Regions from separate parts of the Anabaena sp. EIM26 genome, predicted to be linked through region 1. Evidence: predicted binding sites of a transcription regulator. Region 1 holds the regulator's gene; each other region holds the start of a gene.
What was found. Region 1 encodes HrcA, which represses chaperone genes, less so after heat shock. Its sites were predicted from a motif close to TTAGCACTCNNGANTCNNGAGTGCTAA; they were not measured.

Region 2: groES (co-chaperone GroES) is a predicted target of HrcA. The motif match lies at 10,117-10,143, and genes of this name have one in related genera.
Region 3: groL (chaperonin GroEL) is a predicted target of HrcA. The motif match lies at 5,953-5,979, and genes of this name have one in related genera.

What each region holds. Positions count from the first base shown of each region.
Region 1 covers NZ_CM172472.1:2,204,545-2,215,592, forward strand. The annotation lists gene nrdJ (ribonucleoside-triphosphate reductase, adenosylcobalamin-dependent) at 1-377, opposite strand, end outside; gene AC012T_RS09510 (hypothetical protein) at 594-953, opposite strand; gene AC012T_RS09515 (hypothetical protein) at 970-1,356, opposite strand; gene AC012T_RS09520 (Npun_F5749 family FMN-dependent PPOX-type flavoprotein) at 1,664-2,245, shown strand; gene AC012T_RS09525 (L,D-transpeptidase family protein) at 2,249-2,956, opposite strand; gene cysE (serine O-acetyltransferase) at 3,026-3,778, opposite strand; gene AC012T_RS09535 (hypothetical protein) at 3,893-4,378, opposite strand; gene AC012T_RS09540 (DUF3352 domain-containing protein) at 4,501-6,174, opposite strand; gene AC012T_RS09545 (rhodanese-like domain-containing protein) at 6,236-6,595, shown strand; gene hrcA (heat-inducible transcriptional repressor HrcA) at 6,975-8,072, shown strand; gene AC012T_RS09555 (phosphoketolase family protein) at 8,274-10,655, shown strand; gene AC012T_RS09560 (DUF29 family protein) at 10,800-11,048, shown strand, end outside.
Region 2 covers NZ_CM172472.1:840,948-851,995, forward strand. The annotation lists gene rlmD (23S rRNA (uracil(1939)-C(5))-methyltransferase RlmD) at 1-482, shown strand, start outside; gene AC012T_RS03570 (ATP-binding protein) at 895-1,344, shown strand; gene AC012T_RS03575 (DUF6439 family protein) at 1,402-1,662, opposite strand; gene AC012T_RS03580 (sll0565 family protein) at 1,729-2,073, shown strand; gene asnS (asparagine--tRNA ligase) at 2,162-3,553, shown strand; gene AC012T_RS03590 (hypothetical protein) at 4,226-4,678, shown strand; gene AC012T_RS03595 (hypothetical protein) at 4,872-5,762, shown strand; gene AC012T_RS03600 (alpha/beta fold hydrolase) at 5,767-7,899, shown strand; gene AC012T_RS03605 (response regulator transcription factor) at 8,414-9,091, opposite strand; gene groES (co-chaperone GroES) at 10,163-10,474, shown strand; gene groL (chaperonin GroEL) at 10,589-11,048, shown strand, end outside.
Region 3 covers NZ_CM172472.1:657,358-668,405, forward strand. The annotation lists gene AC012T_RS02705 (helix-turn-helix transcriptional regulator) at 1-289, shown strand, start outside; gene AC012T_RS02710 (hypothetical protein) at 448-792, shown strand; gene AC012T_RS02715 (R3H domain-containing nucleic acid-binding protein) at 839-2,578, opposite strand; gene ldpA (circadian clock protein LdpA) at 2,844-4,007, opposite strand; gene groL (chaperonin GroEL) at 4,235-5,920, opposite strand; gene AC012T_RS02730 (MraY family glycosyltransferase) at 6,079-7,161, shown strand; gene fabG (3-oxoacyl-[acyl-carrier-protein] reductase) at 7,271-8,011, opposite strand; partial or broken gene AC012T_RS02740 (NAD(P)H-binding protein) at 8,132-8,505, shown strand; gene AC012T_RS02745 (beta-barrel domain-containing protein) at 8,588-10,084, shown strand; gene AC012T_RS02750 (MFS transporter) at 10,166-11,048, opposite strand, start outside.

The DNA.
Region 1 (11,048 bases):
GTGCCACAGCCCATCATGGCTAGATCCATCATTAAGCCAAAAGCACTCCAGTCTACAAGGTTGGTGGAGGTGCAGTTATAAGCACCGGAGAAGTTTTTGGGTTTAGTTAACCAATTTGTACCACCAACCCACATCCAACGCCCACTGGGAAGGGCTTTCATGTTACGCTGCATTTTGTCTAAAATAGCAGCTTCTTCACGGGTGAGTTTTCCCAGTTCGACTAAGCCTTTTAGAGTGCGATCGCACACCTGATCATAACTTTCCCTTAAACCTGCGGCTGTCCTGCGGCTGTAAGTTCTAAAAAACACAGGATTGGCTGCTGGAGCAGATTCGGGAAAAGATGCACTCTGGCGTTTACGTTCCAGTTCTTGAACCATAATAAGGTCTTGTTGCTGACTAACAAATTAAGACTATAACGCCAAGTCGTTAGTGGATGGAAGATTGATAAATTTACCACTTTGCGCTATGTCTTATTTAGTATTAATTGTAACTATATTTTAGTTCCAGTACAAAACCCTGTGCACACAGTCAGGGTTATAGATCATGAAAGTTTTATCTATCATTTTTATTAAAAAAGCTTATACATCATACTACTAAGCATTTATAGCTAGTAAAGATTCTAATTCATTGATATCTGTTACAACTTTACCTAATTGCTCACTGAAATATATAACTTCATAATTAGGTGCAAGTTCTTTTTGCAGTTGTTTCCACAAACTAATACCTTCTTGTTCAAAAGCTGCTTCTTCTTCTTCTGGACTCAAATCTGGTGAATTAGCAGGATTTTGCCAATTTAATGTTGCATTATAACTGGTTGCCCAATTTCTGAGACGGTTAATGGTTTCTTTGCTGAGGGGCAATCTTGCTGGGTCGATGTTACCAACTTTATCAACATCTGCCCACCATAAAGGGTCGCACCCATAATCAGCCATTAATTTGATTTTGATGGTCATAGCTATGCAGGTGGAATTATGGTAAAGACGCGGGATTAGCTCCAACTATATAACCATTATTACTTACCGTCACTGCTATGCACTGCTTTTTTTCATTAAAAGTTACTTCATATATTTCTCTTCGAGGTTCTACTGTTCCTTGATAACCAAGAAATATTCCACTGGTTACAGCAGCCATAACAACATCGGCGATTTCATCTTCAGAAATTCCACGTTTGGTAAAGTCTTCTTGATGTTTCTCCAAAATATGTAATAGTCCACTTCCTCCTTTACCAGGTTTTCCTTCTTCTAAAAAGACGATTTTGCCATTAGCTTGTTTAGCAATCTTGACTATTTTTTCAGGGTTATGCTTAGTGTCTGGAGGAAGTTCTGAAATCAAGGCCCATTTTTCAGCACTATTCATTTTTTATCCTTAAATTGGGGGTAAGTTTTATCTAATTCAACTAAATCGCGTAAGTGCGATCGCCTTTTGTCCCACCAGTTCAACAAATGTAAGTTCTAAAAAACACAGGATTCGCTGCTGGGGCAGTTTCGGGGAAAGATGCACTCTGACATTTATGTTCCAGTTCTTGAACCATAATAAAGATCCATTTATTTTTGGATGAAATAAGAATATAACGCCAAATAGTTTGGTTTCAGGGTGGTAAATTATAATTAATTTACCAATTTGTACTATTCATACAAAGGTATAAATTACAACCACAATAAAAATGTCTCTAGCACCCTGGCGCAGTCTGATCACTCGCGCTTTACATCAAAACCGCAGTTTGGTTTATTCCCGCTATGTACAACTTGCAACGGTGCGAGAAAATGGTTTACCTGCAAACCGCACTGTAGTATTTCGTGGTTTTCTGGAAGATACAAACCAGCTAAAATTTATTACAGATATTCGTAGTGCAAAAGCTGAACAAATAGAGCAACAATCTTGGGGGGAAGTTTGCTGGTATTTCCCTAAAACTAGAGAACAATTTCGTATCGCTGGAAAATTAATTTTAATTACTGCTAATTCTCATCCACATTTACAACCTGCGAGAATCAAAATGTGGCAAGAATTAAGTGATGCAGCTAGATTACAATTTGCTTGGCCTGATCCGGGTGAAATGAGAGTAAGAAATCCAGAAGCGTTTACACCACCAGCACCAGATCCTATTCAACCAGTAGAAACTTTTTGTTTGTTATTGCTTGAACCTACACAAGTAGACCATTTGGAATTGCGAGGGGAACCACAAAATAGAACTTTTTATCAACTTGATGAAAATGAAAATTGGTATTGCCAAGAAATCAATCCTTAATGTTTAAGGATTAATTTCCACAACTGTACCTTTCTGCACTAATTGATATATCTCATCTACATCTTTATTTTTTAAAGAAGGACAGCCTAAAGTCCAATTTTTGCGGATATCAATCATTTCATCTGCACCCGCAGGTACACCATGAATACCCACTTCACCACCAATAGGAATATACCAAGCTAATTCACCATTAATTTTAGCTTGAAAATGTTTTCGCCAAGATTGAGGATGAGGGTAATTCAACCACATAAATTTTGACCATTGGGGGTGCGGATAAAGGTCTTGAATTTGTAAAATTCCTTCTGGTGTTTTTTTGTCACCTTCTCTTTGTTTGTCACCTGTCGGGTTAGCACCAAAAACAACAGGATAGGATTTGATGGGACTGAGGTTATAATAAAGCGTTAATCTGTGTTGGGATTTCTCAATTAAAATAGAGATTTTCTGTTTATTGATAGGTTTTGTAATTAATTTTTCTATTGGTTGGTCATAATTTAATAATTCATCTTCAATTAGAGGTTTATGTATTTTTTGTTCTAATTTGCAATTGTAAATACATAAAATCTCAGGAATTTCTGTAACTGGAAATATTAAACCTATTCGTAGTTGCAACCAATAAAATACAGAACTAGCTACAAAAAACAAGGGAATAATTAATATTATTCCATGTTGTTTGACATTTTTTGTTAGTGCTTCTGTATTGATGATTGGCATATTTTTAAATTATCCAAAAATCAAAAATCTAAATTAATGAATGGGCGGGAAAAACCCAAACTTGCGTTTCTAAATTCCCGCACCATCAAAAAATTCTTGGATATTTTTATCTCTAATATTACAAAAGTTGTGTTCTTTTGGTAATTCATTCTCTTGAATAAATTTACCTGCTAAAACTGGAGTTTTTGCCGGACTTTGGAGAGCTTGAATTTGTTCTTCTAATGCTTCAATGCGGTCAACTAAGGTACGAATTACTTGAGCTTCTGAATCTGGTAAGTTGTTGTGTTCTAGAGGGGAAACTCGAACTCCAGCACGATAGATAATGCGACCTGGTACGCCTACAACTGTGCAACTAGAAGGAACATCTCTCAAAACAACTGAACCTGCACCAATGCGGACATTATTCCCAATTTGAATATTTCCTAAAACTTTTGCTCCAGCGCCAACAACAACATTTTCGCCTAATGTGGGGTGGCGTTTACCGCTTTCTTTACCAGTACCCCCAAGGGTGACACCTTGATAAATTAAGGCATAGTCACCGATGATGGCTGTTTCACCAATGACTACTCCCATTCCGTGGTCAATAAATACGCCTTGACCAATTACAGCGCCTGGGTGAATTTCAATGCCGGTTAAGAATCGAGCTATATGAGAAATCAAGCGTGGGAAAAATGGAATACCAATACTACGCAGCCAATGAGCTAACCGATGGAAGATTAAGGCTTGCAAACCCGGATAGCAAAACAGGACTTCCAACCAACTCCTGGCTGCGGGGTCACGTTCAAAGATAATGCGAAAATCGGCACTTAGTGTAGATAGCACGAGATAGTACCCTTGGAGAGCAAGACAAGCTACTCTCTCATATTATCGTTACTTGGCCATTGATGATTGATGATTGGGGAGAACAATCTTCGATCTCCTGACTCCAATGACGAATTATTGTTCTAGAGTCAAAGTGTAGTTATGCTTGAATCCACGATTAAATGTACCTACCCAAATACGATATTTGCCACGTTTCCATTGACGATCGCTCACACTAGCATCTTTGCTTCTACCTGTATCATCACCGCAACGAATTGTCTGATCGTCTGGGCCTTGGATAAATAAAGTGGTGTCGTAGCCACTTTTAACTAGTATTTTCAGTTGATCGAAATCTTTTTCTAAGACGAGGATGTGATCAGGATTGGGATCACCAAAGCCGATGCAAATATTTTTATCGCGATCGCGGTTGCTCATGGCAGATAATGAATAAGATCCGCCTGTATAACCAGTCACGGTTCCTTGTCCTGGTTCAAAACCTGGTAACAACTTCAGGGTTCCAAAATTTGCTGTCTCTGCGGCTACAGGTGTAGCTATCATGGCGATAATTGTAGCTAACAGCCAGCCACCCCGAACGTGAAGCCAGAAGCGACGATCTCTCATGTTAGCTCTCCCAGATGTTGATTTTTGTGACTATCTATACTAATTTTATGTAAAAAAAGATCCAATTGCTAGTGCTTGTGTCACATTTCCAGGTGACACAGATAGCACTTTTCTATTGATATTTATTTGGTGAAGCGATTAAGCTGCAAAAACACGCCACCTTTGAGGGTTCCTGCTTGACTACCATAACTACTGACTGTAAGCGATCGCAGATTATCAAAGAGTGGTTTTCCTAACACTTCGACAAATTTGAGAATCGGTAGCTGACCTTCAAGAATGTTTTTACTCTTTTTCCAGTCAATATATATGTATCCTTGGTTGGATTGGGGGAAGGTAGCAATACTATTTTGAAAATTGCGATCATCAACAAGAGAATTTTCTTGATGTGTAAGAATTTTCTCCATCGTTGCTAAGTCAGAGGTAAAAATTTCATAATTATCAATGGTTGTATGCACTCCTCCGATTTTGGCTTCAACGTTGACGGCTGATTTGTCTTCAGTAGTAGCAGTTAACTCTGTCCACGCGGAGACTTTTTGCTGGTTGAGAATGAGAGAACTAACATTGAAACCATTGTTGATCGCGATGTTATCTAACCTAGCGATACCTGTTTCTAACTGCGGTGTTTTTTCCACCACAAACATCCAATTGGCTTGATTGGGTAAAAGTGGTTTATCTTCAGTTAGGGATGCGATCGCATATTCTCCTGTCACCCAACTAAAAATATCCTCACTCAAATTGAGATTCCAGCGTTTTTGCAAATCCACCAAAGGTTTAAACCAGCGAGAAATAGCCTGTTCCTCTGAACCGTAGATTGTAGCTGTTCCTTGTTTCCACAGTTTTGCTAAATCGCTTGCACCCAAATTACTTAAATTCACCCCAGCAACAGCCAAACCTGCTGATTTGGGAACATAGCCCAATGCACCCACAGGTTTAGATAATAATGGAGATAGAGGTGCAACTTCTGTAGTTGTTAAAAATGTGCTTTCCGCCAGCAATCCTTGGGGATTTAATACTAAAGAAACAATTTGGCTATTATAGATTGATTCTACTAATTCCCATCCTTGCCACTTAGCAACTATGGGCAGATTCAAAAAAGCTACAGCTACAGCATCTTTGGGCAACTCTTGAACAGCTTTTTGATATTCAGGAGAATCACTCAAATTCAATTGCGGTGCTTGGACATTATTAATCGCTTCTCGTAAAACCTTAGCATCATTAGCAAACAAAACAAAATTATCAACAACCGCACCAGCTAAACGATTTTGAATTTTTTCAGGTGTTGTTACTTCTGGGGTATCAGAAAGCAACTTCACACCTTTGTATTGTTCAACCGCCAAATTTGCTCCAGCTAAAGCCCGTTTAGAGAATAACAACTCTACAAACTCACGGCTTTTTTCTGGCTTCTCAGTGGCAAGCGCCATCAGATACCCTGGTTGCAACCCGTTTTCTGGGTCGCGGTCTATATCTTCACTAGTAACAGCCAGGGTAATTTCATTACTTAGCCAAGGTTTGATATCATCTTGGAAATCTATATTACTTTTGGACAATAAACTGTTTTTGAGCTTGGAAATATCCCCTTTTTGGTCTATTGCTTGCAACCGGTCGGGATTTATTAATAATGACACCATCACAGGTGACGTTTTTGACACAAATATAGCAGCCCCAGGTTCAGATTTAGGAACACTGAAGTTAAATGGACTTTTACCAAAAAACCAATAAAAGCCAGCAATACCAATTAGTAGCAAGACGATGACACCAGCTACCAGGAAACCATAAAATGAGCGTTGACTGTTCACTAAACCTATTTTCCAGCTTTTCTGTCACCATGAATAGTATAGGATCGTTTAGAAAAACTACATGACAGGTACATCTTTTGTTCAACCCTTTGCCTCAATTAGCGTAGAAGAACTAGCACAACGTCTTGATGCAGGTGATTCTAGTATGCAACTGATGGATGTGCGCGAACCCCAAGAAGTTGAGATAGCAAGTCTGGAAGGCTTTGTCAACCTGCCCCTGAGTGATTTTGCCTCATGGGGTGAGCAAGTCCCTACCCGCTTTGATCCCCATGCAGAAACCCTTGTCCTGTGTCATCATGGTGTACGTTCTGCCCAGATGTGTCAATGGTTAGTTGCTCAAGGATTTACAAATGTTAAAAATATTACAGGTGGGATTTCAGCTTATTCGATCTTAGTTGATTCTTCCGTTCCTCAGTATTAACATTAATAGACAGGGGGCAGCAGACAGGAGGCAGAAGTTTAGTATTTTTAACTTGATTTGTCCTCCTCATTTCCATTCCCTGTCTATCAAATAAATAAATCAGTATCGAAAAATACAGCATTGCTGAGAAGCTTATGAAAGAATACAGAAAAAGATGAAAATATCATCTTAAACGCAGCTTTTGGTGCTATGGTCAAGCTGTATCAGCTAATACGCTGTGATGATGACTTAAAGGAAAATTTTGCGTGAATCACCATCATACGAGTATATAATTTGCTATCTTAAATTAAATAATTATTAACCTTTTTTTGCTTTGCGGTTCTAGCCAGAATATTTTTTCAACCTTTGATTAAAATTTGCCTTCAGTAAAATATCACTTATGCAAGTCCAGCTGACAAATCGACAACAGCATATACTTTGGGCAACTGTACGCCACTACATTGCTACTGCGGAGCCTGTTGGCTCTAAAGCTCTAATTGAGGAGTTTGATCTTGGTGTTAGTTCCGCGACTATTCGCAATGTGATGGGTGTTTTAGAAAAATCCGGGTTACTTTACCAACCACACACTTCAGCAGGGAGGATACCTTCTGATTCTGGTTATCGCACTTATGTTGATCAACTAATTACACCTTTTTTCCGAGATGGTACACGAACAGAAGCTTTAACTAAAGAGGTAGAAGCAGCATTACAACAACTTCGACCTTGGGAAGATTGGAGTTTGGAAGCTTTATTGCAAGGTGCTGCACAAATTTTAGCAACTTTGAGTGGCTGCATTACTTTGATTACTATGCCACAACCTGCAACAGCACAGTTACGACATTTGCAATTAGTGCAGATTGAACCTGGTACAATTATGCTGATTGTGGTGACAGATGGTTATGAGACGCATTCTAAGGTGATGGATTTGTTCACAGCGTCTTCAGAAACTAAACCTAATCCTGAGGTAATTGATCACGAGTTACAGATTGTATCCAACTTTTTAAATAGCCACTTACGCGGACGGAGTTTGTTAGAGTTAGCCAAACTTGATTGGAGTGAGTTAGATCAAGAGTTTCAACGCTATGGTGAATTCTTGAAAAATTCAATTGCAGAGTTGACACGTCGTACTCTAGCACCAGCTGCAACGCAAATTATGGTGCGGGGTGTGGGAGAAGTTTTGCGTCAGCCAGAATTTTCCCAATTACAGCAAGTACAAACTATCATCCATCTTTTGGAAGAAGAACAGGAACAGTTGTGGCGTTTAATCTGTGAGGAACCAGAAACTGAGGAAATTGGGAAATCAAGGGTGACAATTCGTATTGGTGCAGAAAACCCACTAGAACCAATTCGTGGTTGTACTTTAATTTCTTCTACCTATCGTCGGGGTTCTGTGCCGGTGGGGAGTGTGGGAGTTTTGGGGCCAACTCGTTTAGACTATGAAAGTGCGATCGCAGTTGTAGCCGCAGCAGCAGATTACCTTTCAGAAGCTTTTAGTTAAATTGCCTAAATCGTCTTGAGAAAAATTTCTATTATTTTATTATGGCTAGGATTTATTTCCTATGCCTTTTTCGTTGTCTCTATATTGAGATAAAAAAATATTTAACTTTCTACCGAAAAAATTAATCACAGGTAAGATGGCAGTGAGTCAGTCAACCAATACACTGACACCAATCGTGCAAATACCTTTCTGGAGTTTAAAATGACCATTACCAGCACTCCACAAATAAAGCCATTATCAGATACAGAATTACAGAACATCAACGCCTATTGGCGTGCAGCCAATTATCTCTCTGTTGGGCAAATATATCTCCTCGACAATCCCCTACTCAGAGAACCACTCAAACAAGAACACGTCAAACCCCGGCTGTTAGGACACTGGGGAACCACACCAGGACTCAACTTGATTTACGCCCATCTCAACAGAGTCATTAAAAAGTACGATTTAAGTACAATTTACATCGCAGGCCCCGGTCATGGTGGACCCGGACTTGTTGCTAACACTTACTTAGAAGGAACTTATAGCGAATATTACCCCAACATCTCCCAAAATGCTGAAGGGATGCAAAAACTGTTCAAACAATTCTCATTTCCTGGTGGTATTCCTAGCCACGTTGCCCCAGAAACCCCTGGTTCTATTCATGAAGGGGGAGAATTAGGTTATGCGTTAGTTCATGCCTTTGGTGCTGCTTTTGATAACCCTGATTTAATTGTCGCTGCGGTTGTTGGTGATGGTGAAGCAGAAACAGGCGCTTTAGCTACTAGCTGGCATTCTAACAAATTCCTCAACCCCGTTACTGATGGTGCGGTTTTACCAATTCTGCATTTGAATGGATACAAAATTGCGAATCCCACAGTATTATCACGAATACCCCATGATGAACTAGAAAGCCTATTTATCGGCTATGGCTATAAACCTTACTTTGTGGAAGGTTCTGATCCTGCGGAAGTTCATCAAAAAATGGCAGCAGTATTAGATACAATTATTCCCGAAATTCAAGGTATCCAAAGAGAAGCGCGGGTACATGGATTCAAGGAACGACCGCAATGGCCAATGATTATTTTGCGAACTCCTAAAGGTTGGACTGGTCCGAAGGAAGTTGACGGGAAGAAAACAGAAGATTATTGGCGATCGCACCAAGTGCCTTTTGGTGATATAGCTGGTAAACCAGAACATCTGCAACTTCTAGAAGATTGGATGAAGAGTTACAAACCAGAAGAACTCTTTGATGTTAACGGTACACTAATTCCTGAACTCGCAGAACTAGCGCCCCAAGGTCAACGTCGCATGGGAGATAACCCCCACGCTAACGGCGGTATGTTGCTGCGTGACTTGATTATGCCCGAATTTGAAGATTATGCTGTAGCTGTTCCTTCTCCTGGTAAAGCGATCGCAGAAGCTACTAAAGTTAGTGGTAAATTCCTGCGGGATATCATGAAACTCAACCAGGAAAGCCGCAATTTCCGCGTCTTTGGCCCTGACGAAACCGCATCAAATCGCATCGACCCCGTATTAGAAGTCACAGACCGCACTTGGGTTGCCGAAATTCTCCCAGAAGATGACCACCTATCACCCAACGGTCGAGTCATGGAAGTCCTCAGTGAAACCAACTGTCAAGGCTGGTTAGAAGGTTATCTTCTCACAGGTCGTCATGGTTTCTTCTCTTGCTATGAAGCATTTATTCACATCATTGATTCCATGTTCAACCAACACGCCAAATGGTTGAAAACAACTAATGAAATTCCCTGGAGAAGACCAATTGCTTCTTTAAATTATCTGCTAACCTCCCACGTTTGGCGACAAGACCACAACGGTTTCTCACATCAAGACCCCGGTTTTATTGATCATGTAATGAACAAAAAAGCCGAAATTGTGCGCGTCTATCTACCACCTGATGCGAATACTTTGCTATCTGTTACTGACCATTGTTTAAGAAGTCGTCATTATGTCAATGTCATCGTTGCAGGCAAGCAGCCAGCATTACAATATTTAGACATGGATTCAGCAATTAAACATTGCACCAAAGGCTTAGGTATTTGGGAATGGGCCAGCAGTGATTTAGATGGAGAAACAGATGTAGTCATGGCCTGTGCTGGAGATATTCCTACTTTGGAAACCCTCGCAGCAGTAGACATTCTGCGCCAAAACTTCCCAGATCTAAAGGTACGGGTTGTAAATGTAGTTAATTTGATGAAACTACAGCCACAAAGTGAACATCCCCACGGGTTAAGCAGCAAAGATTTTGATATTATTTTCACAACCGATAAACCAATTATCTTTGCTTTTCATGGTTATCCTTGGTTAATTCATCGTCTCACCTATCGTCATACTAACCACAAAAATCTTCACGTCCGTGGTTATAAGGAAGAAGGAACAACAACGACACCTTTTGATATGGTGGTGATGAATGATTTAGATAGATTCCATTTAGTTATGGATGTCATTGACCGTGTACCTAAATTAGGTTCAAAAGCAGCTTATGTGAAGCAAAAACTCCAAGATAAGTTGATTGAACACAAACACTACATCGAGACTCACGGTGAAGATATGCCAGAAATCCGCAATTGGAAGTGGCTTTATTAGGATGAGAATGTAGGGACGTTTTATTTAAACGTCTCTACTTTTTTTGAAGGGCAGTATTTAAACGCAGAGGGACGCGGAGGTAAACGCAGAGGTTCGCGGAGGTTTTTGTTATATTGAGGTTAGTTGGTTCGGAGGTGAATGGAGATGACGCAGGAGTTAATAGATTTGAGAAATAGTATTTTATCAGGGCGTTATGCAGATGCTTTGGTGATTGTGGATGAGTTGGAGGGGATGAGTAAACAAGCTATTTTACGGAATATTGAATCATTTTTAGTGAGATTGATCATTCATTTGATTAAAAATCAAGTAGAACAGCGATTAACTAATTCTTGGGCTGCATCAATTGAAAGTTCAGTGCTAGAAATTAAGAAATTGAATTTAAAAGACAATAAA
Region 2 (11,048 bases), 1.4 Mb from region 1:
TTCAGTCAGAACTCAATTTGCAAGGTCACGAAATTCTAGTCGATGCCTACTGCGGTATTGGGACATTGACCTTACCCCTAGCCAAACAAGCACGCCAAGTTATCGGCTTAGAAGTCCAATCAACAGCAGTACAACAAGCCATTCTTAATGCCACACACAATGAAATTAATAATGTTACATTTCAAATAGGCGCAGTTGAAAAAAATCTTCCAAATCTAGGCATTATACCAGATGTTGTATTACTTGATCCGCCACGCAAAGGATGTGAAGCTAACGTCATCAAAACTTTACTTGACTTGAAACCTTCTCGGATTGTTTACGTCAGTTGTAAAGTATCCACCCTAGCTCGTGACCTAAAATTACTGTGTGAAAATGGACTATACACTCTCACCAGGGTACAGCCCGCAGACTTTTTCCCCCAAACGGCTCATGTGGAAGCTGCCGCATTTCTAGTGCGTTCATCCGTGGATGAGAGTCAGTAAATTATTTACAAAAAACTCAAATGAGAAATTTGTAGTCTAGTGCATGGTAGTAATGCTAAAATAGAATTAATCTAAAAATACACATTCCTGTTGTTAAAAAATTGAAGTTGCATAGACTCTTAAAGGTGAATTAATTTGTGTAAATTATTAAGCGGCAATAAAGTGGGCTATTTATATACCCATTTAAATTAATAGCAACTTCCAAGTTGCTGACCGCATTAGCGGTAAAATTACAGCCAATTTTTAACATACCAATTCTCACTCATATATTTAGAGTCAATGCTCCCTAGCATTTTTAAAATTTAGTTTTACAGACTCAAGTTTGAAGGCAGTATGACCACCTCAATGATTATTAGGGTGCCTGTGACACCAAACTAATGTCTAGCTAACTAAAAGCTACGGGGTTTCTCTTGTGATTACCATTTCCCTCCGTCCAGTTGGACGTAATTGGGGCACTATTAGTTTTGCCTCAACCCTTTATCTTTGTCCCATATTAGATTTACTATTGGCAGATGTTCCTACAAAATTACAAGCCGAACTGCGATTAGGACTTCAAGAAGCCCTAGTCAACGCAGCTAAACATGGCAATAATCTTGATCCCGGCAAACTAGTAGTAGTTCGTTTTTCCCTAATAGATAATCAATATTGGTGGATTATTTCAGACCAAGGAAGTGGCTTCACTCCCTCACCTGATAGCGATAGCGATCCTACAGACTATTTACCACCAGATGAAGCCGAAAGTGGACGCGGTATGTCTCTTCTGCATCTAATCTTTGATCAGGTAGAGTGGAACCGTAAAGGCACAGAATTGCGGCTTTGTAAGCAACTAGAAACCCGTCGCCTTCTATCATTACGGCGATGAAGGAACCCCAAGTAGGGACGTATTGCAATACGCCCCTAATCCTGATATAGATTTCCCTCATTTTTTTCCGTGACTTTCACAAGGAGGGGCAGAAATTGACTTATCTAACCAACCAATAGCCTGTTCTAATCTCGCTTGAGCTTCTTGAGGCTGGTTTTTGAGGAGAAACACCATCGCAGCCGCTACCTGTTCACTAGCACGGGAATTGCGGTTAGACTTGAGGCGATGCCAATCATTAGGGGAGATACTTAGCCTTTCTATCAGGGCTTGAGCCAGTTCTAGAGTGCTGATTTCATTCAGTTGACTAGTTTGAGACATAAAACCAAGTGGTGAGTGAAGAGTAACAGTTATGATTTAATCATCATAGCCAATGACCAATCACCAATGACTAATTTACAGGAAAACCAGCAGCCAGACTTTGAACAGGAACTAGAAGAAGTAGAAACTTCACTCCGATTATTAAAAGAAAGATATGCCCAAGTGCAACAAGATCAAAAACAAAAGGCACAATGGCAACAAGAATTAAAAAATCTGAAACAAAATAAAAAGCAGCCCCCAGAAATTAAGTCAGAGCTAAAGCGCATTCAAAAACAGTTAGAGGCGTTAGAACTTAACTTAGAAAGCCAGTTATTTTCTTGGAATAGCCTGAAAAGACCTTTTTGGCAATCTGTCCGCTTTGGTGGTTTAGGTATAATTATAGGCTGGCTATTAAAGTCTTGTGCTGGGTAATTCCAAATTGGGATTTTTGATTGGCTGAAACTGTTAATTTTTCATAAAATTAATAATATATACATTGACAAAATACAAATTGTAGAAAATGGTAAATCGTCGCATTGCAGAAATATTAAAAACTGGTCAACCAGAAGAAGTTCTGGTGATTCAAGCTTGGGTAAGAACAAAACGCGAGTTAAAAGGCTTTGCATTTCTGGAAGTCAATGATGGCTCATCTCTAGGTAATTTGCAAATTGTCATTAATCAAGATTTACCAAACTACGAAGGAATATTAAAACAAATAAATACTGGTGCTTCTGTGGAAGTGACAGGTGTACTTGTGGCTTCCCAAGGGAAAGGACAGAGGATAGAATTAAAAGCTGATAGCGTCAAAGTCTACGGTGATGCTGATCCTGATACCTATCCTCTACAAAAGAAACGTCATTCCTTTGAGTTTTTGCGAACCATTGCACATTTGCGTTCTAGAACTAACTCCTTTGGTGCAGTATTTCGGGTGAGAAATGCTTGTTCAGCCGCTATTCACCAATTCTTTCAAGAAAAAGGATTTTTGTGGGTACATACTCCTATTATTACTGCTAGTGATTGCGAAGGTGCGGGAGAATTATTTAGCGTTACCAATTTTAATTTAAAGAACGTTCCTCGCACCGAAAATCAAGAAATTGATTACAGCCAAGACTTCTTTAGTAAACCTGCTTATTTAACAGTAAGTGGACAATTAGAAGCCGAAATTATGGCAATGGCTTTTACTAACGTCTACACCTTTGGCCCCACCTTTCGCGCGGAAAATTCTCACACTTCTCGTCACTTAGCAGAATTTTGGATGGTTGAACCAGAAATGGCTTTTTGTGATTTAGAAGGTGATATGGATTTAGCGGAAGAGTTTCTTAAATATATTTTTAAATATGTATTAGAAACCTGTCCAGAAGACATGGAATTTTTCAATGAACGGATTGATAAAACTGTCTTAGAAACCGCCAATAACATTATTAATAATCAATTTGAAAGATTGACTTATACAGAAGCAGTCAAACTTTTAGAAAAGGCTGATGTTAAATTTGACTATCCTGTTAGTTGGGGTGCAGATTTGCAATCAGAACATGAACGCTATTTAGCAGAACAACTGTTTAAAAAGCCTGTAATTGTTACAGATTATCCCGCCCAAATCAAAGCTTTTTATATGCGGTTGAGTGATGATGAAAAAACCGTTCGCGCAATGGATATTCTCGCACCAAAAATAGGAGAAATAATTGGTGGTTCCCAACGGGAAGAAAGGCTAGATGTGTTAGAAAAACGGGTTTTAGCCCAAGGTATGAACCCCGAAGATTTGTGGTGGTATTTAGATTTACGTCGTTATGGTACTGTTCCCCATGCTGGTTTCGGTTTGGGTTTTGAAAGATTAGTGCAGTTTATGACGGGTATGGGCAATATTCGTGATGTAATTCCGTTCCCTCGCACACCACAAAGCGCGGAGTTTTAATGACTTTAGAGACGTTATTTACAACGTCTCTACCATAGTATTGATTTATATATACCCTAATCTTAGTTACTATTCATTTAAATATATTAATTCATTTATAAACTTGTTAATGCGTGTTTCTCTATATCCAGAAACAATAGAAAAAATACGTAGAAAAACTACGTAAATAGATGTTAGTCCATTATCAGTCCTTGTATTTAACGCATCTCCCACACCCCCAGTGTCACAATCGGTTTTTTCTGTTTTTTATCCACATTTAATGTTGGATTTTTGACAAAACTTAACTAATATTCATAGGCGATCGCCGATCCCAAATTTCCAAACGACCCATTTTCGTTGTGTGACAGTTTAGGGTGCGAAAGGTAGGATTTAAATTTTTGGCAATAGAGAATAAACGTTAGGTTTACCCCTCCATGAAATAGCATCCCTCAGGGATAGCTCGTCGAACCGTTGGTTTATTTACGCCATGCTGTACTCAGGATTAATTATTCCCCAAAAAAAGTTCGACAAATAATTTCTAGTTCAAAAATTCACAAATTGCCATCTGAAATCGTCTTAAAGGCAGGAACAAAAAACACAACGATTTCTGAGTTCAATTTTAGAAACTCTAAATCAACCATGTTCCTCAACTACTTGGCATTACAAATTACAAGCTAAACAAGGACTATGATCATGAATTCATTGAAAAAGTCTATGGACTGTGCAAAGGTGCTGATATTTGCATTTGCTCTGTCATGTTTGATGTTCTTTTCCCCGACAACAGCAATGGCAGATAGTTGCAGACCTATCCCAGGAAATATTTTCAAAGAAATACCAGTTGTGAATGGAAGTTTTGAATATGAGGTGAAGAACCAGTTACCCTATCCAGCCGTGATTCGCTCTGTGAAGGTTTGCTTAGAACCTGCAACTGCAACTGGAAAAATTAACAGCATTTTAATTAAAGGTCCTGATGGAAAGATTGAATTTGGTTGTAATCCTCAAGCAGTAACGCAAGATACCAACCTAATTAGAGCTTGCGGTGGTCCGGCTGTTTTGGACGCTGGAGATACGATCTATATGGCAGCAGGAAGTGGTTTTAAACCAGATAATGTCAGGTTAACTGTTAACTTAAGTTCTGATTTCTAAGCATAATCAGCCTTGATTTATTTGAAGAGTTGATATAGCTTTTCTGCCAAACACAACATAGCTCAATTTTATAAAAATATATGAAATATTTGCTATTTGTGTTTGGAAATTGCTGAGATTTTTGCCAGCCGATTAAGTTTTCTATGGCAAAAAAAGCATTGTTCTAATCAAGAGAAAATAACGCATTGAACCGATGGAAAATCTTCAAGAAGATAGCACCAGCAAAATATTTAATGCTGATTTAGCTTTTATCGCTCTCTGTTTCTGTATAGTACTATTTGGATTTGGTTACACCCTGACTATATTGCCAGAAATCGCCGAATCGCAGTTAATTGATCAAAAGCGAACTTGCATTACTGGTGGTTGGAAATTTGCATTAATTCTCACACACATTATCACTTTTGCCCTGATTCCCTTGGCAATGAGAATTTTTTATGCTGGGTTAAAAAATTTGGGATTGGGATTTAAAGTTATTTTTGCTTCTCAACTAGGTCTAGCTTTTGTAATGGTGGCGATCGCTGCTGAAATTGGTTGGCACGTTACCCAATGCTGGTATTATGCCAACGATTTTACAATGCTGAATTTCATGTTCTACTTTTTTTTGATTTCATCATTTGTATTGTGGTCAGATGGCTTAGTTCTCAAGATAACTATTCTCACCAGAATAGTTAACATTTTGTTTGCTATTAGTTTGTTAGTTATCTCCATTTTATACCCGTTAGGTTATCAAGCTAATAACCCTAGTTTTAAAGTGCCAATCTATATTGCACTGACTTTAGTTTTTGGTATTTTGACTTATCGAGGTTATAAGCTACTCAAAGATTGGAAAATTATCCTCGTTCCCTTCTTTTCAGTAGGAGTTAACTTAAGTTTTGTATTTCTTCTAGATAAGTATGGTGGCAATCCTTATACAGACCCCCAAATAGCGTTCAATGCTTTATTTCATATCCTCCATGACTTAGGTGGGACAGAAGCAGGAGTAGCTATTTTCACCTGGCTAGTCTACGACAAAGGCATTACTCAATTTAGAAAGACTAATCAAGAAAAATTAATCATCAACAAAGAATTAGCAATAAAGAATTAGCAATATGCTCCTATCAATAATTGAAGATGCGCCAATTAACAATATTTTGTCAATCATATATCCCCTGGGACATCTCAGTATAGCTGTGATGGCATGGATATTAATAGGTTGGGGGGTTAGTCTGTGGCGAAAATCATCCAGTGTAGCGATGATTGTAACTCCCTTATTGTTAGTCAGTCTTAGCTATGACAATTCTATTCTGGTAACAGGAAAACTTATTGGTGCAGGAGAGCTTTTAGAAAGTCTCAGCATGATTCGCTATCTCTTGCACTACTTAGTTTTGCCACTGTTTATTGTTATTGGTGTTGAACTTGCTTACCGTGCTGGAGCAGCTTGGGCAGTTACATTAGTGAGAATTTTAGCTTGGGGAATTGCATTTGTACTGGCTGGGATAGATATTACCAAGAACTATATAGGAATAGAATTAAAACCAGAGTTTTTTGCGGGAATCTTGCGTTATGTCCCTGAGAATCTGAGTGGCCCACCAATTATTACCATTGTAGTTAATTTGTTTATGCTACTAATTGGTATTGGCATTTGGGTCAGACTGAAATGGTCATGGTTATTTGTAGGAACATTTATTGCCCTACTTGGTAATGCTATGCCTTCATCAACTATCGGGACACTTCCTGGTAGTGCATCTGAATTGATCTTGGCTTTAAGTTTGTTGTTCACAGAGCAGCAAATACAAGTTATCGGTAAGCAACCTCCTCAAAAAGAAAAAGAGATATTGATGGTAGATGCTGCAAGTCAAAAAGCCTTAGAATGGGAGCATACTATAGACACAAAAAAAGGCTACACAATCTACCAGTCAGGTAGTCACATTCAAGGTAATTTTATCCAAGTCTATGCTCCTGATGCTCCCTATCGTGATGAGCAAGGAAAACTCAGATTAATTACTTACTTACACGGCTTTGCTTTGTGTATGCCAAAATTCTATGAAGATCATTTAGAAGAATTGGCTAAACAAGGCTATTATGTAGTTTTTCCAGATTTTCAAAAAAGTACCTATCCAGATGATATAGAACAGAAAACAGCGTATAGAGATAATCAAGAAAAGCATGAATTATCCTGGTGGAAAATTCTGCAAAATGTTATTTCCAAAGGTGAGAAATTTAAACTAGGAGATACTTTAGATCAACAGCAAAAACGGCGGCGAGAAATAGGGAAAGTTGCCCGCAAATTAATCAAACCTAATTTCGTCAATTATCTTCGAGTTTCTTTAGCCTTAGTCGTAATCATTTTTGTGATTAAAGTGCTGTTTTCATGGTTCAATCGTCGCTATGGACAGAATTTAATCAAACTTATTTCCACCGTTGGCTTAAGTCTTTTACATAGTCCTTTAGAATGGATTGACCAAGCGATAGATATTACTGATAGAGCTTGGAAAAAGTTATCTGATGATTATCCCAATATTGCCCAATCAGAGTTTGACTTTTATCTATTTGGTCATTCTTTGGGAGGATTATTAGCACTGAGTTGGCCTCTTTATCTCGAACCAAATCAACAAAGATTTTTACCCAAACAAATTATTACTGCTGATCCAGCCCCAAGTACGGAAATGGGCATTCCGCAGATAGCTCTCTGGATTTTAAAACTCTTTAATTCTCCCTTTGCAGAAAACCCAATAAATATCCGTAAAATCGGTAGTAAATTAATTTTACCTATTGGGATTCTACATGGTGTAGATGATAAAATTGTCAAGCCCCAGTCTTGGGCTAAACCAGGATTTGGGCAACAAAAATCCAATTTTGACTGTATAGCTAGTGAAGAGAAGAAAATCTACTTTTCGCTTTCCAATAAGGACTATAATCCCCCGTTAATTGCCTTTCATAACCAAGCCGTAACCGACACCACTTATTTTGATGATGCGTTGTTTAACAATTTCGGTGGTGTGAAGAAAAGTCCCAACCTTTACAATAAGGAATATATTTGGACTGGTGTTGATTTAGTAGTGAGAAACCAAGCCAATGTTAACCAGTTACTCGATCAATTTAACCCTCCTGGCAGTCCGGTTATTATCACGGATACTTTGCCAGAAAAACCAATTAATTGGAAATTGATAGTAACTGTTATTTTGGTTGGGCTAACTTTGTGGGGTGTATACTGGTTATCGTACTCTTATATACCTGTGTAATCTTAACTTTATCGAGACGTTTTACATAGCGTCTCTTTCAAAAATCTTATTTTTCTACTGGCATTAAGTTTTTTTTGCAATTACTTTGTTTTTTTAATAACAAGCATTGAAGTAAATACTATATAACTAGTTTTATTTAAGACACATACACTAATTTTGTAAAAAATAATTGCTAATTTGCGTATATTGCAAAATGTTGATTTTTAATTTAATTTTCTGTTGTGTAAAGATTTATCAGCCCGTATGAGCTATATTTCCTTTCCATCTGGGAAAATGGGGGATTTGCGTGGGGGTGATGTAGTGATATTTTTAGGTGATATCCGGGTTGGAACATAGCAGTTGAGGGCTGTATCATAAACTATGAATTATGAAGTTTGAATTAAAAATCCACGTTCGACTTCACAATTCATAATTTATTAGCTCTCAAACTGAAGTCAAGTTACGTAACCAGTTTGAGTTTTGAGCTATTATGTCCTAACTCAAAACTCAGAACTTCGGTAAATCAGCAGAGGGTTTAAGCCATTTGATTTTCAATCGCCCAACGCGCTAGTTCGGTACGGTTGTGGAGATTGGTTTTACCCAACATATTGGAAACATGGCTTTCCACGGTACGCTGACTGACGTTTAATTCTTCAGCGATTTCCCGATTAGCTAAACCCCTGGCTACAAACTGGACTACCTTCAGTTCGGTTGGGGTTAGCTGTACATCGAAGGGAACTTGGATACGGGAACCGTTTTCCCCTCCCTTTGTCTGATGTTCTTTCCAACGGATGGTTTGCTTTAGTGAGGATTCTACTTGTGCTACGAGTTCTTCTGGTTCAAAGGGTTTGACCATGTATACGTCAGCACCTTTGTTTAGACCTTTCACTCGGTCTGCACTTTGTCCCTTAGCGGAGAGGAAGAGGACGGGAATCCAACTTGTACGTTCATTTTGGCGTACTTGTTCCACAAAAGTGTACCCGTCCATTTCCGGCATCATCACGTCACAGATGATCATGTCTGGAACATCATGTTCTAAAATATCCAGAGCTTCTCGTCCATTTTCGGCCGTGATGACTTCGTATCCTCGGAATTCTAAGTAATCCTTCACCAGCAAGATGAGGTTAGGGTCGTCATCAATCAATAGAAGTCGTTTGTGATCTTTCATGCTGGACTCTTTCATAGCAGTGGCACTTGTCGCGCTTCGATCCATCAAGGTCTTGATTAGTTATCCTCTATGGTGGATTATTGAGATGTTGTTGTTTTTCCCACTTAACTTGCCTTTGCTGCCTCGAAGTCTAAAAAGTGAAGGTCACTTTCAATCTTACTAGTAGCTCGATGGCAAAATTCCAGTAAGGATACGGAGAGCAATAGTATTTATAATGCGCTATTATATATCGCTTTGAAAGGGGCGGGCTAAAAAACCTGATTAAACCTGATTAAATAATAATCTTTCTGGTTGACAAGTTCAGTATTTAGCTGAAGATGACCCTAGCTCAAAACTTACCCGCACTTTCATTCGCTTACTGTTGCTCTACTATATCCTTTGGATGTTAAGCCTCTATTTAGAGGTTCACGAGAAACCGGGGAAGTTTCTGGCAAAGGATGGGTTAAAAAGGCTTATGCTTCCACCACCATTATGCCGATTAAGTGTTCTGGGATGATCCGCTCAATGACTTCCGGTTTTGTTTGGCTATACCAAACCCCATCTGGGTAAACTACCATTATCTGCCTAGAACAACAAACACGCAAGCAGTTGGTTTTAGTTCTGAAGATGCAAATGGGATGACTAACTAAGCCGCTGGTTGAGATGTGGCTCTTTAAGTCCCAGTTTTAAGCATTCCCAGGACTCTAGACTAGCTTGTTTTGTCCATGAGTGAGCAACTGTCTGCTCAGAACCAAGAGAACGCTGTTCAGTGAAGGTTTGCCAGTCCTATAGCTTTCACACAATGACTTAGGGCTTTAAGTTCCTTCCACAGCTTTAGTAGTTTTGGGGAGAGGAAGGCAATTTTTGGACTTACTGTAATGTTACTCATTGAACGGTTCCCTGATTACAGTTCTATAACAATTTCCCCGCTTTGCAAATAAATGTTGTCCATATAAAAATATTCATTACTTACGCAACAGAACCAGACAACTATCACAATTAGGCATTTATGCTTAAGTACAGTTGCGATCGCTCAGTTCGGAAACCCGTACACAAGCAATCGTTGCCATTGTATGCTGCACTTCGGTAAATTAGCACTCAGGAGTTGAGAGTGCTAACTAAAGGAAAAAAATTTTTATGGCAGCTGTATCTCTGACCGTTTCGACCGTTAAACCTCTAGGCGATCGCGTTTTTGTAAAAGTGACCGCCGCAGAAGAGAAGACCGCAGGTGGTCTGTATTTGCCCGACACCGCTAAGGAAAAGCCCCAAGTAGGTGAAGTTGTAGCCCTTGGACCTGGCAAGCGTAATGATGACGGTAGCCGTCAAGAATTAGAAATCAAAGTTGGTGATAAAGTGCTGTACTCCAAGTACGCTGGAACCGACGTTAAGCTCGGAACCGAAGAGTACGTGCTGCTTTCTGAAAAAGATATTTTAGCAGTCGTCATGTAAATGGGTGATGAGGGGGATGAGGTACTGGGAAAGAGTTTTCCCCATAACCAATTACCAATCACCAATTACCAAATTCAAGACAAATTTTAACTTACTACCCGAATTTAGACTCTTATGGCAAAGCGCATTATCTATAACGAAAACGCCCGTCGCGCTCTAGAACGCGGTATTGATATCTTAGCTGAAGCAGTTGCTGTCACCCTTGGACCCAAAGGTCGCAACGTAGTTCTAGAGAAGAAATTTGGCGCACCACAAATCGTTAACGATGGTGTCACCATCGCTAAAGAAATTGAATTAGAAGACCACATTGAAAACACAGGTGTGGCACTAATTCGTCAAGCTGCTTCTAAGACAAATGACGCTGCGGGCGATGGTACAACCACCGCTACTGTTTTGGCTCATGCGATCGTGAAAGAAGGCTTGCGGAACGTTGCAGCTGGCGCTAATGCGATTTTGCTGAAGCGTGGTATTGATAAAGCTGCGGCTTTCTTAGTGGAAAAGATTGCTGAACACGCTCGTCCTGTAGAAGATTCTAAAGCGATCGCACAAGTTGCGTCCATCTCTGCTGGTAACG
Region 3 (11,048 bases), 1.5 Mb from region 1:
CGATTTAGCTGATTTAAGTGCTGTTTGTATTCATTTATCAACTAAACTGGCTACCCTACGGGCGAAACCAAAACCATTATTGTCTGCTGTCAGTTGTCCCTTGACAGCCAGGGAGTTAGAAATTGCGGAATTAGTCGCTCAAGGTTTAACCAATGGTGAAATTGCGGCTAAACTTTGGATTACCCAAAATTCTGTTAAACAAGCTTTGAAAAGAATGTTCCGCAAACTTGGGGTATCAGCACGGGCGGAAATGGTGGCAAAATTGCAAGATAGACTGGTTTCACCTTAACCTCCTATTCCTCCGACCACCAGCCATTTCCTTTCTTTGAGAATGCTATGCAGTAAACGCAGCAATGCCAGTAAGACTTTACGGAACACTCTGCAAACGGTTATGGTGAGGGTCTCCTGGGAGGTTAAGATAAAATTGTTGATTAAGGATTACAGATAATGCAAGTTCTAAAAAGATCCATTAAACCAGAAACTTATATATGTTTTCTCCACATTTATCCAACTACTTGGGGGACTGCTGGTGATATTTGTTTAGTCCGTGAATCTGTAGCTAATTCCAGTGCATCAAAATTTGTAGGTCACAAGATGCGATTAGCCCTCCCAAAAGGGTTGGAACGCGATTCTTTGGTGGGTGTGCCGGTAATCAAAGTTGCAGGTCATGTAGGTGAGGGACATCCTAAAGATAAGCAGTCTGAATGGGAAGCTTATGTAGGTGTAGATAGAGAACTAGCGATCGCAGTTATGAAACCTTGGGGCTTTAAATTAATTGAACCCACAAATTAACCCCTCTTGATGAAAAAGAGGGGTTTTGTCAAGGTTTTGAACGGGGTTAAGCTGGATAAATTCTTAACCGCCGATTTGGTTCTTCCCCAAAACTGTCTGACTTGAGCCGATAATGTTCTACCAACTCATGTTGCATTTTCCTAACTTGAGAAGAACGAGGTAATAACTCGACTGGCTGACCTTTGGGGATCACAATTTGCTCAACAGCAAGTCTTGCTTCTTCCAAAGCGTCCATCTCATCATCGCCGCCCCGATGCAGTAACAATTGTAATTCTCGGTCATCGCCCATTTCTGGATCATCAATGTTCAGCAATCGACGTAAACCGCGAGTAATTTGAGGAATGGTGCTGGACTTGATGACATGAATTGGGACATGACGAGCCTTGGCCATCTGCCTTAATTTAGCGTGATTTTTGACGTGCGATCGCAATGCCAAAATAGCATCAGCATTATCTATATCTTTTGTCAAAATCACAGGTAAACTTAGCACACTAATCACCTGTTCCAATTGGTGACGACTCACTCCATAGGGGTAAATATGTAATGGCAAATCTTCCCCATTTGGCCCTGCTTGCTTAGTAGAACTACTAAAATCAATACTTTCAGAATAATTGAAAGATTCATCTAACAAGCGGTCAAATTCACTGCGTCCTGTCACCCGTTCACGTTCCAGAGACAAAGGTGGTAAAGCAACCATTTGACCAGAAGAACGCCAGCCATTAGCCTGCTTCATCGCTGGGAAAGATTCTTCCTCACTAGGTAAACTACCCCCACGACCATTAACCACAGATAACTGTCTGCTAATTGCCACTTTGCCCTTTTCATCCACAGTTCGCGTTTGCGGGTTAGGTTGACGACCCCTTAATAAAGTATCTACAGTATCAGCTACAGTTTCGTGAACTACCCAGCGCTGTCTCTCCAACATTTCCACAGCAATCTCAAAAGTGGGAGGGGCTTTGCGTTCCAAAACAGTCTTTTGAGAACCCCGCCTTCTCGCTTCGTCATCTCCTAGCGTCACCGCTTGAATACCCCCAACCAAATCACAAAGGGTAGGGTTTTTGATCAGGTTTTCGATTTGGTTTCCGTGAGCAGTTCCTACCAATTGCACCCCCCTTTCGGCAATGGTACGAGCTGCTAAAGCTTCCAATTCCGTGCCAATTTCATCAATGACAATGACTTCTGGCATATGGTTTTCCACCGCCTCAATCATCACCTGATGTTGTAATTCTGGTTTAGTAACTTGCATTCGTCTAGCACGACCGATGGCCGGGTGGGCAATATCACCATCTCCAGCGATTTCATTGGAGGTGTCAATAATTACTACTCGTTTATTGAAATCATCCGCCAAAACACGGGCAATTTCCCTTAAAGCAGTAGTTTTCCCCACACCTGGACGACCCAGCATGAGAATTGACTTACCAGTTTCTACCAAATCGCGGATCATGCCAATTGTGCCGAATACTGCCCGACCGACACGACAAGTCAAGCCAATAATCTTACCAGTGCGGTTACGGATAGCACTGATTCGATGTAAAGTTTGCTCAATTCCTGCCCGATTATCTCCGCCAAAGGTTCCTACTCTTTGAATGCAATCATCTATCTGTGCTTGAGTAATGGCTGTTTCGCTCAGATATTCAGCTTCATGGGGAAACCGAGCTTCTGGACGACGACCTAGATCCAAGACCACTTCAACTAAACTATCTCGTTTGGGATGATTCTCTAGTACTTGTCGCAAGTCCTGGGGCAAAATGTCTAATAACTTTTGGAGATCTTCTGTAATCGTCATGCTTTCTATGGTGACTGACGTTTTTAGAGATAACGAGGACACTTTGATGCAGGGGTTGCCCAGTAATTTTAGATTTTAGATTTTAGATTTTAGATTTTAGATTAAAAAAATTTGGTACACGCCCCGTCCTCTATTGACAGAAAAATCGTCAATCCAAAATTCAAAATCTTCAAGCTCTACACTTGAGGGTGGAGTCAATCCAAAATCGTCAATCCAAAATCCAAAATCGAGTACCCCTGTTGAAGAAAATGTCCAGAATGAGCGATTAGCGTGACCGCTGTGACTTGAGTTGGGAAACGAGAGTATGGGCAAGCTCTACAGCCTGCCAGAGTAATTCCGGTTCTTCTTCCAGGCGGATAGAGGTCTTAATACTAGTGTTACTCACCTCCTTATTTTCTAACTTTTCAAGAATGGGTGACAGCAATACACGAGCGTAGCTACCATAAGCAACCCCGGCAATTTTGGATTTTGGATTTTGAATTTTAGATTGTGAATTGGCGTTTTCTAATCCAAAATCTAAAATCGGCAATCCAAAATCGTTCAACAGTCCCAGTTCCTGCAACTTAGGAACGGTGTAACTATTTGTGCCTCCTGCTAACTGCACATATCCCGGTAGGTTTGCTGCCAAAACTTTTTGCCCTAATTTTACTGCGGCTATGGTGGTTCCATGTCCAATATCACCACTCATAGAGCGCCCGTCTGTTTGCCAAATTACAACTTGGGGACGGGGGGACATAAGATTATAAATTGCTTGGAGGTAATCAATTAATCCCTCACCATCGTTACAACTGATGGCTATTACCTTTAAATTAACTGCCCAGGGTGTGGCAATTGCTGCCCACAAACGCTGGAATTCTTCCAAACGCCCTATTTGTGTATGAATTTCTATGGCATCTATTCCCGTTGACATGATCAATGGTGCGATCGCTCCCGGCGTTGACACATATGATGCTGTATCAATCATCTCATAAGGACAGGCTGGAATGCAACGACCACAGCCATAACATTTTTGAGCCACAATTCCTGAATAGCTATTTTTTAAATCGTTAAACACAATCGCTTGTGCAGGACAAATTTTTTCACAGGGTCTAGGGCAATCTGTCGGACAATTACTAGAATTAAACTCTGCTTTTCTAAAATGAGGGTCTTCTCCATCATTTAGGCTGACCATTAGCAATGGTAAATTCCCTTCAAAGCCAAAGCCCCGCTTCTGGGCATCCCTAACCAGATCCTTAGCTGCTTGTAACCCTGCCTGGGCAGCGGCAATCACCGCCGGATCAGCTGCCACATCTATGCAGTCAGCGCCCGCCAAAGTATAGGCTAATGTTAAACTTCTGACCGCAGGTAAATGTTGGAAACTGGCTCCACAAATTAACTTGAACCAGTGACCCTGTTGTAGGGATTGTAAAGGGGCTAACATATCAGTCACATTTCTATTATGCTTTTATCTGCATGAAAATTACGACCGTAATCAATAAAAAATCATAATTTCCTAAAGACACAAAAAAACAGTTTGCCCTGTTGTCAAGACAAACTGTATCAAAAATCAAAATTTATCAAACAGAATACAGGAGTCAGGAGTCAGAATTTAAGAAGGAATTCCACAAGACTGGCAAATAGCTCCTGGGTTTTTACTCAGTACTCAGTACTCGGTACTTAGAACATACCCATGCCGCCCATGCCACCCATGCCACCCATGCCACCCATACCGCCCATACCGCCCATACCACCCATGCCACCCATATCAGGGGCAGCAGCAGCAGCAGGTTCAGGTTTCTCAACAATGATAGCTTCGGTTGTTAAGACCATTCCCGCAATAGAAGCGGCGTTTTGCAAAGCAGAACGGACAACTTTGGCAGGATCAATGATACCTGCGGCAATTAGATCTTCAAATATTCCAGTAGCAGCGTTGTAGCCGATGTTAATATCTGTTTCCTTGACTTTAGAAACAATTACAGTACCTTCAACACCAGCATTATCTGCAATTTGCCGTAGGGGAGCTTCTAAGGCTCTTTGGACAATTTCTGCCCCAATTCTTTCTTCAGGGTCGAGGGTGTTCTTAATTGCATCTACTTTCAAAGACAGATGAATCAAGGTTGTACCACCACCGGGAACAATGCCTTCTTCAACTGCGGCTTTGGTGGCATTGAGTGCATCTTCAATCCGTAGTTTACGGTCTTTGAGTTCGGTTTCTGTAGCTGCACCGACTTTAATGACTGCCACACCACCAGCTAGTTTAGCAATGCGTTCTTGTAGTTTTTCGGTGTCGTAGTCGGAATCAGTTTCTTCCAACTGTTTACGAATTTGAGCAATCCGCTTTTGCACCTCTGGCTTGATGTCACTGCCAGCTACAATTGTTGTATTTTCTTTGTCAATGGTGATTTTGCGGGCAGTTCCCAGCATTTCCAAAGTAGCGGTATCTAAGCTTAAACCGATTTCCTCAGAAATCATCTGTCCATCGGTGAGGATCGCGATATCTTGTAACAAGGCTTTACGGCGTTCACCAAATCCCGGTGCTTTGATGGCGGCAACTGCCAATACACCCCGCGCTTTATTGACTACTAAAGTCGCTAAAGCATCGCCATCCACATCTTCGGCAATGATCAGCAAAGGTTGACCTAACCGGGCAACTTTTTCTAAGACAGGTACTAACTCCTGAATACTGCTGATTTTTTTGTCAGTAATTAAGATGCGGGCGTTTTCAAATTCTACCGTCATCCGGTCGTTGTTGGTGATGAAGTATGGAGAAATATAACCCCGGTCAATTTGCATCCCTTCCACTACTTCTAATTCGGTGGTCAGAGATTTAGATTCTTCAACGGTGATTACACCATCTTTGGTGACTTTTTCCATAGCTTCAGCCAGCATACTGCCAACTTCTTCGTCGTTACCAGCCGAAACGGTAGCTACTTGAGCGATCGCACTTCCTTCTACTGGTTTGGCAATTTTTGCAATTTCTTGCACGAGTGCCTCAACGGTTTTATCAATTCCCCGTTTCAAGCTAATAGGGTTAGTACCTGCGGCAACGTTCTTGAGTCCTTCTCGAACTAAAGCTTGTGCTAGAACCGTAGCAGTAGTAGTTCCATCCCCAGCCACATCCTTGGTTTTGGATGCTACTTCTTGGATTAGTCTAGCTCCAGTGTTTTCCAAAGGATCTTCTAATTCAATTTCCTTGGCAACAGTGATACCATCGTTGACAATTTGAGGTATACCAAATTTTTTTTCTAAAAGGACGTTGCGACCTTTTGGCCCCAAGGTGATTTTCACCGCATCAGCCAAAGCGTTAATACCCTTTTCCAAGGCCCGCCGTGATTCTTCATCAAATGCAATAATTTTCGCCATGTTTAATTTCTCTAGCGCTTCCATTAGACAATTTAGCACTCACAGGCAAAGAGTGCTAAGTCCCTTAGCCACTCAAATTAAGAAATTCTAATAAAAAATTGATTAATATTACAATTGATGCTGATTTTCAATACTAGCAGTAATGGTTAAAGTGGGAGATGAACCTAGACAACTCCCTTAAGTCTCTTGGCATTGCTAACCCTAGCGGCACCGGCTGGTTAGCGGTTGTATTTACTTTTATTTTGGCTTGGTTTGTGACTTGGCGTTTAATTCCGGCAATACGTCAATTTGCCTTGCGGGTAGGTTGGGCAGACCAACCCAATGCCCGACGACTTAACCAAGAACCTTTACCTAATGCCGGAGGTTTGGCTATCTATGCCGGTGTTATTGCCGCTTTGGTGCTTGCTAGTCTCTTACGACCCATTGAACTCCAAGGGGTGTTAGCTCAGGTACTAACAATCCTTTTAGGAGGATCTATCTTAGTCCTTGTTGGTTTTATTGATGATCAATTTGGCTTACCTCCTTCTGTGCGTTTGTGGGCGCAGATGATCACGGCACTCTTGCTGGTGGCTAATGGCATTAGCATTAAAGTTACTTTTGGTACACCCATAGACTCGCTATTGTCGATGGCGTTGACAGTGTTGTGGGTAGTAGGTATTACCAATGCTATTAACCTGATGGATGGTATGGATGGTTTGGCGGGAGGAATTAGTTTTATTACCGCCATGAGTTTGTTAGGGGTTTCGGCTCAGTTTAATAATCGAGCCGCAGCCACCTTAGTTTTAGCCGCTTTGGCAGGTGCAGCACTGGGATTTTTGAGGCACAATTTCTATCCCTCACGGATCATTATGGGTGACGCGGGGGCATATTTTTTTGGCTACGTACTAGCAGCAACTAGCATTTTAGGAAAACTCCAACAAAACACCGTTTATGCTCTTGTACCCACGGTTTTATTTCTGATGTTGCCAGTATTAGATACCACTCAGGTTTTTGTACGGCGACTCCTAGCAGGAAAAAACCCCCTGAGTACTCCCGGTAAAGACCATTTACATCACCGTTTGTTGGCTTGGGGGTTATCCCAACGCCACGCAGCTTTGACTCTGTGGTCAATTACCTTGTTTTTTAATTTGCTGGCTATGAGAATACAAGGTATGAATTTAGCAGTTATGCTCACATCTGCCGCTAGTATTATTTTGCTTTTGGGTTTTACTATCTGGCAAAGAATTAGGAGTAATTCGTAATTACAGGAGTGAGGAGTTCGGAGGTAGGAGTCAGAAGTCAGGAGTCAGAAATCAGGAGGTAGAAAATCAATACAACTCGGTACTCGGTACTCAATACTCGGTACTCGAATTACATCACTATGCCCCCGTCTACATTAAATACTTGACCAGTGATGTAAGCTGCTGCGGGATCTGCTGCAAGAAAGCGCACCATACCCGCAATTTCTTCAGGTTGACCGTAGCGGCCGAGGGGGATGAATTGGAGAATATTTTCGGCTTTGATATCGCTGGTCATGTCGGTGGTGATAAAGCCAGGAGCGACGGCGTTAACGGTGATGCCACGGGAAGCAAGCTCTTTGGCAACTGTTTTGGTAAAACCGATCACACCTGCTTTGGCGGCGCTGTAGTTGGCTTGTCCTGGGTTGCCCATTTGTCCAGCAACAGAGGCGATATTAATAATTCGCCCAGAACGTTGTTTGAGCATAATTTTGCTAACAGCTTTTGTACATAAAAATACTCCAGTTAAATTCAGGTCTATAACTGCTTGCCAATCTTCTAATTTCATTCGTAACAGTAAGGTATCGCGGGTAATGCCTGCATTATTGACCAAAATATCGACACGCTTGAATTTTTCAATGGTGGTGTTAATGAGCGTGTCTACTTGATCTGGTTGAGAAACGTCGGCTTTGAGAGCAATCGCATCTCCCCCATTAGCGATAATTTCTGCGACTACTTCGTCTGCTGCTGCGCTAGAACTGGCATAGTTGACAACTAATTTAGCGCCTTGGGATGCTAATTGGAGTGCGATCGCTCTCCCAATCCCCCGTGATGCTCCTGTGACAATCGCAACTTGATCTTTTAATAGTGTCATTTAATTTTCCTCAATATCCAACAGACCCTTTATAAGTAAATCTTTAAAGGGTGTAATGACGCAACATGATCGGAGTCAAAAAAGTATAAATCGCAGCCTAAAATTTCCATTGTAGGCAACAACGCTCTCTGTTTGGATTACCGCGCTAATATTGAACTCATTGACCAAGCTAAAGTCCAAGCTAAGGTATTGAACATTTTGTTTTCATATCCGTTTTAGGTGCTGAGAGAGGATATGAAGATGCACCCATGTTCAAAGCAAAACGAGCCATAGCAAAGATATCTGCAAAGTAGTGGCTTAGATTACACTATTTTACGCCTAGCTGGACTAGCATCAAACTTGCTACCACTGGCAGAACGTTTTTAGGAACCTTTCGTAATTTGCTGGCTAATGAGTTTTTCTGTACATCATAAGAAACCGCAAATGTAGAAAGAATTTTTAACTTTCAATTGGAAACTTTGGAAAATTTTTTGCACCGTTATTTAGAAATTTAAATTAGGTAATTGGTGATTGGAAAGACTTCTACCCATTACCCATTAACCATTACCTATTACCCATTACCCATTACCAAAATCTATGAAATATTCCCTAGCTGCAAATGCTGCTCAAGCACGTCAAACAAAAGAGAGATTTGCTCAACCAGAAGAACAATTATCTTATGAATTGGGTAAAGCTGTACAAGAATTACCACCACTTTATACAAGATTATTAGCCGGAACAATCAGCATCATTATATTTGGAGCAATTTCCTGGGCGCATTTTTCCGAAATTGATGAAGTAGCTACAGCACCAGGAGAGTTAATTGCATCTACCCAAGTCAGACCAGTGACATCTTTGGGTAATGGTTCTATTTTAGCAGTAAAGGTGAAAGAGGGCGATCGCGTTACCAAAGATCAGATTTTAATTGAACGTGACCCTAATTTACAACAAACAGATGTGAATCGCTTGGCTAAAGCTAGTAAATTAATTGAGGAAGACTTACAACGTTTACAAGCAGAACGGACTGGGGGAAAAACTGCGGGAACAAAACTGCAAGATGAATTGTTAAACTCGCGTTTATCAGATTACAAAGCCAAACAAGCAGCCGCAGAAGCAGAAGCGCAACGTCAACTTTCTATTATCAATCAAGCAAAAGTCCGGTTGACTCGGTTACAAGAAAATTTAGCCAGCGCTCAAACCAGTGTTATTAATGCTCAAACTAATATAGTTAATGCTGAAAATATCCGTATTAAAGTTGAAAATAATTTAAGTATTGCTCAACAAAGAGAAAAAAATCTCAGCACTTTATTAAATCCCGGTGCAGTTCCCAGAGTAGATTATTTAGAAGCACAAGAAAGATTAAACCGTGCCAACACAGAAATTATTAGAAGTGCAGATGAAGTAACTAATGCCAAAAACAGATTAACAGAAGCAAAAGATAAAGTTTCATCTTTAGAAAAAGATATTGCTGCTCAACGTCAAGAAATTAAACAAGTTGAACAAGCTTATCAATCTGCACTTAATCAAGTTTTACGTTTATCCTCAGAACGTCAAAGTGAAATTTTAACGCTGATAAATAAACGCAAAGAAGAATTAACCAATATTGCTGGTCAACTAGAGCAAGCGAGAAAGCAAAAAGATGGAGAAACTATTAAAGCACCTGTAGCGGGGACAATTTATAAAATCAAAGCCACTAAAGGGCCGGTTCAATCTGGTGAAGAATTATTATCAATTGTCCCTGAAGGGGAAGAAATGCTATTAGAGGTAAAAGTTCTCAATCGTGATATTGGTTTTATTCGTCAGAACATGAAAGCAAAGGTGAAATTAGCAACTTTCCCTTTTCAAGAATTTGGAATTGTTGATGGCGAAGTTACACAAATTAGTCCCAATGCGGTAGTTGATAAGGATTTGGGATTAATTTTTCCGACTCAAATTAAGTTGAGCAAACATTCAATTAATTTCCGAGGACAAGATGTAGAATTTACACCAGGTATGACTGCAAATGCAGAAATTGTCACTAGAAAAAAATCAGTTTTGACGTTTATTGTTGAGCCAATTACACGCAGATTTAGTGAGGCTTTTTCTGTGAGATAAAAAACTTAAATTAAACTTTTGTAGAGAGGTTGTATTCAACGTCTCTTTTTTTGTTTTTGTTTGTTAAATTTATCCAATCCCTCAACTACAAGTCAAATACCTAAACATGAAAAATATTAAAATAGCAAAACCCATCGCTGCAAAAAACACACTACTAATTCCCCCAAAACCAAACGCAACACCCATCAACAAAGGACCCATAGTTTGTCCTAAACCAAAAAATGTCCCATTTACTGATACGACCGTTGCTAAATATTCTTTTGGTGCTAACTCCGCTAACAACGTTTGAATACTGGGAAAACCTATTCCTAAACCAATACCAAATATTGTTGTCGGGATTAACAATAACCAGATATTTGAGACAAAGGGAACAATTAACATTGCTAAAGCATACAAAAGATAAGATGCTTTAATCAAATTTGTTGGTTGATATCTTTTCGCTAATCTCCCTAACTGAGATGACGTAATTGTAATTGCTACAGACACACTTGAAAGTATTAAGCCAATAGTGGCAGGTGGTTCTTTAAATATATCACTAATTAATTGTGGTAAATAGGTAACATAAGCACCATAAAGAAGTACAAAATTAGACGCACTGGCAATAAATAAACCAAATAATTGTCGATTTTTGATTATTATTCCGGCATTGCTAAAATATTCTTTTAGGTTGCGATCACCTTTTGGCTCTGGATTTTGCAAAACAAATAACACCAGCAACCCTACAGGAATCGCTACCACAGGTAACATAAAGGGATAATACCACCCGATTGTTGCTAATGCACCACCAATTAACGGATAACTGGCAGTACCAACACTGCTAAAACTGGCATTATATCCCATTGCAGCAGCGCGTCTGTCTCCTTTATATAAATCACCAATTATAGTAATACTTAAAGATAATAAAGAAGCTGCACCAATTCCTTGCAATAAGCGTAAAAATAATAATAAATTAAAATCACGAGCA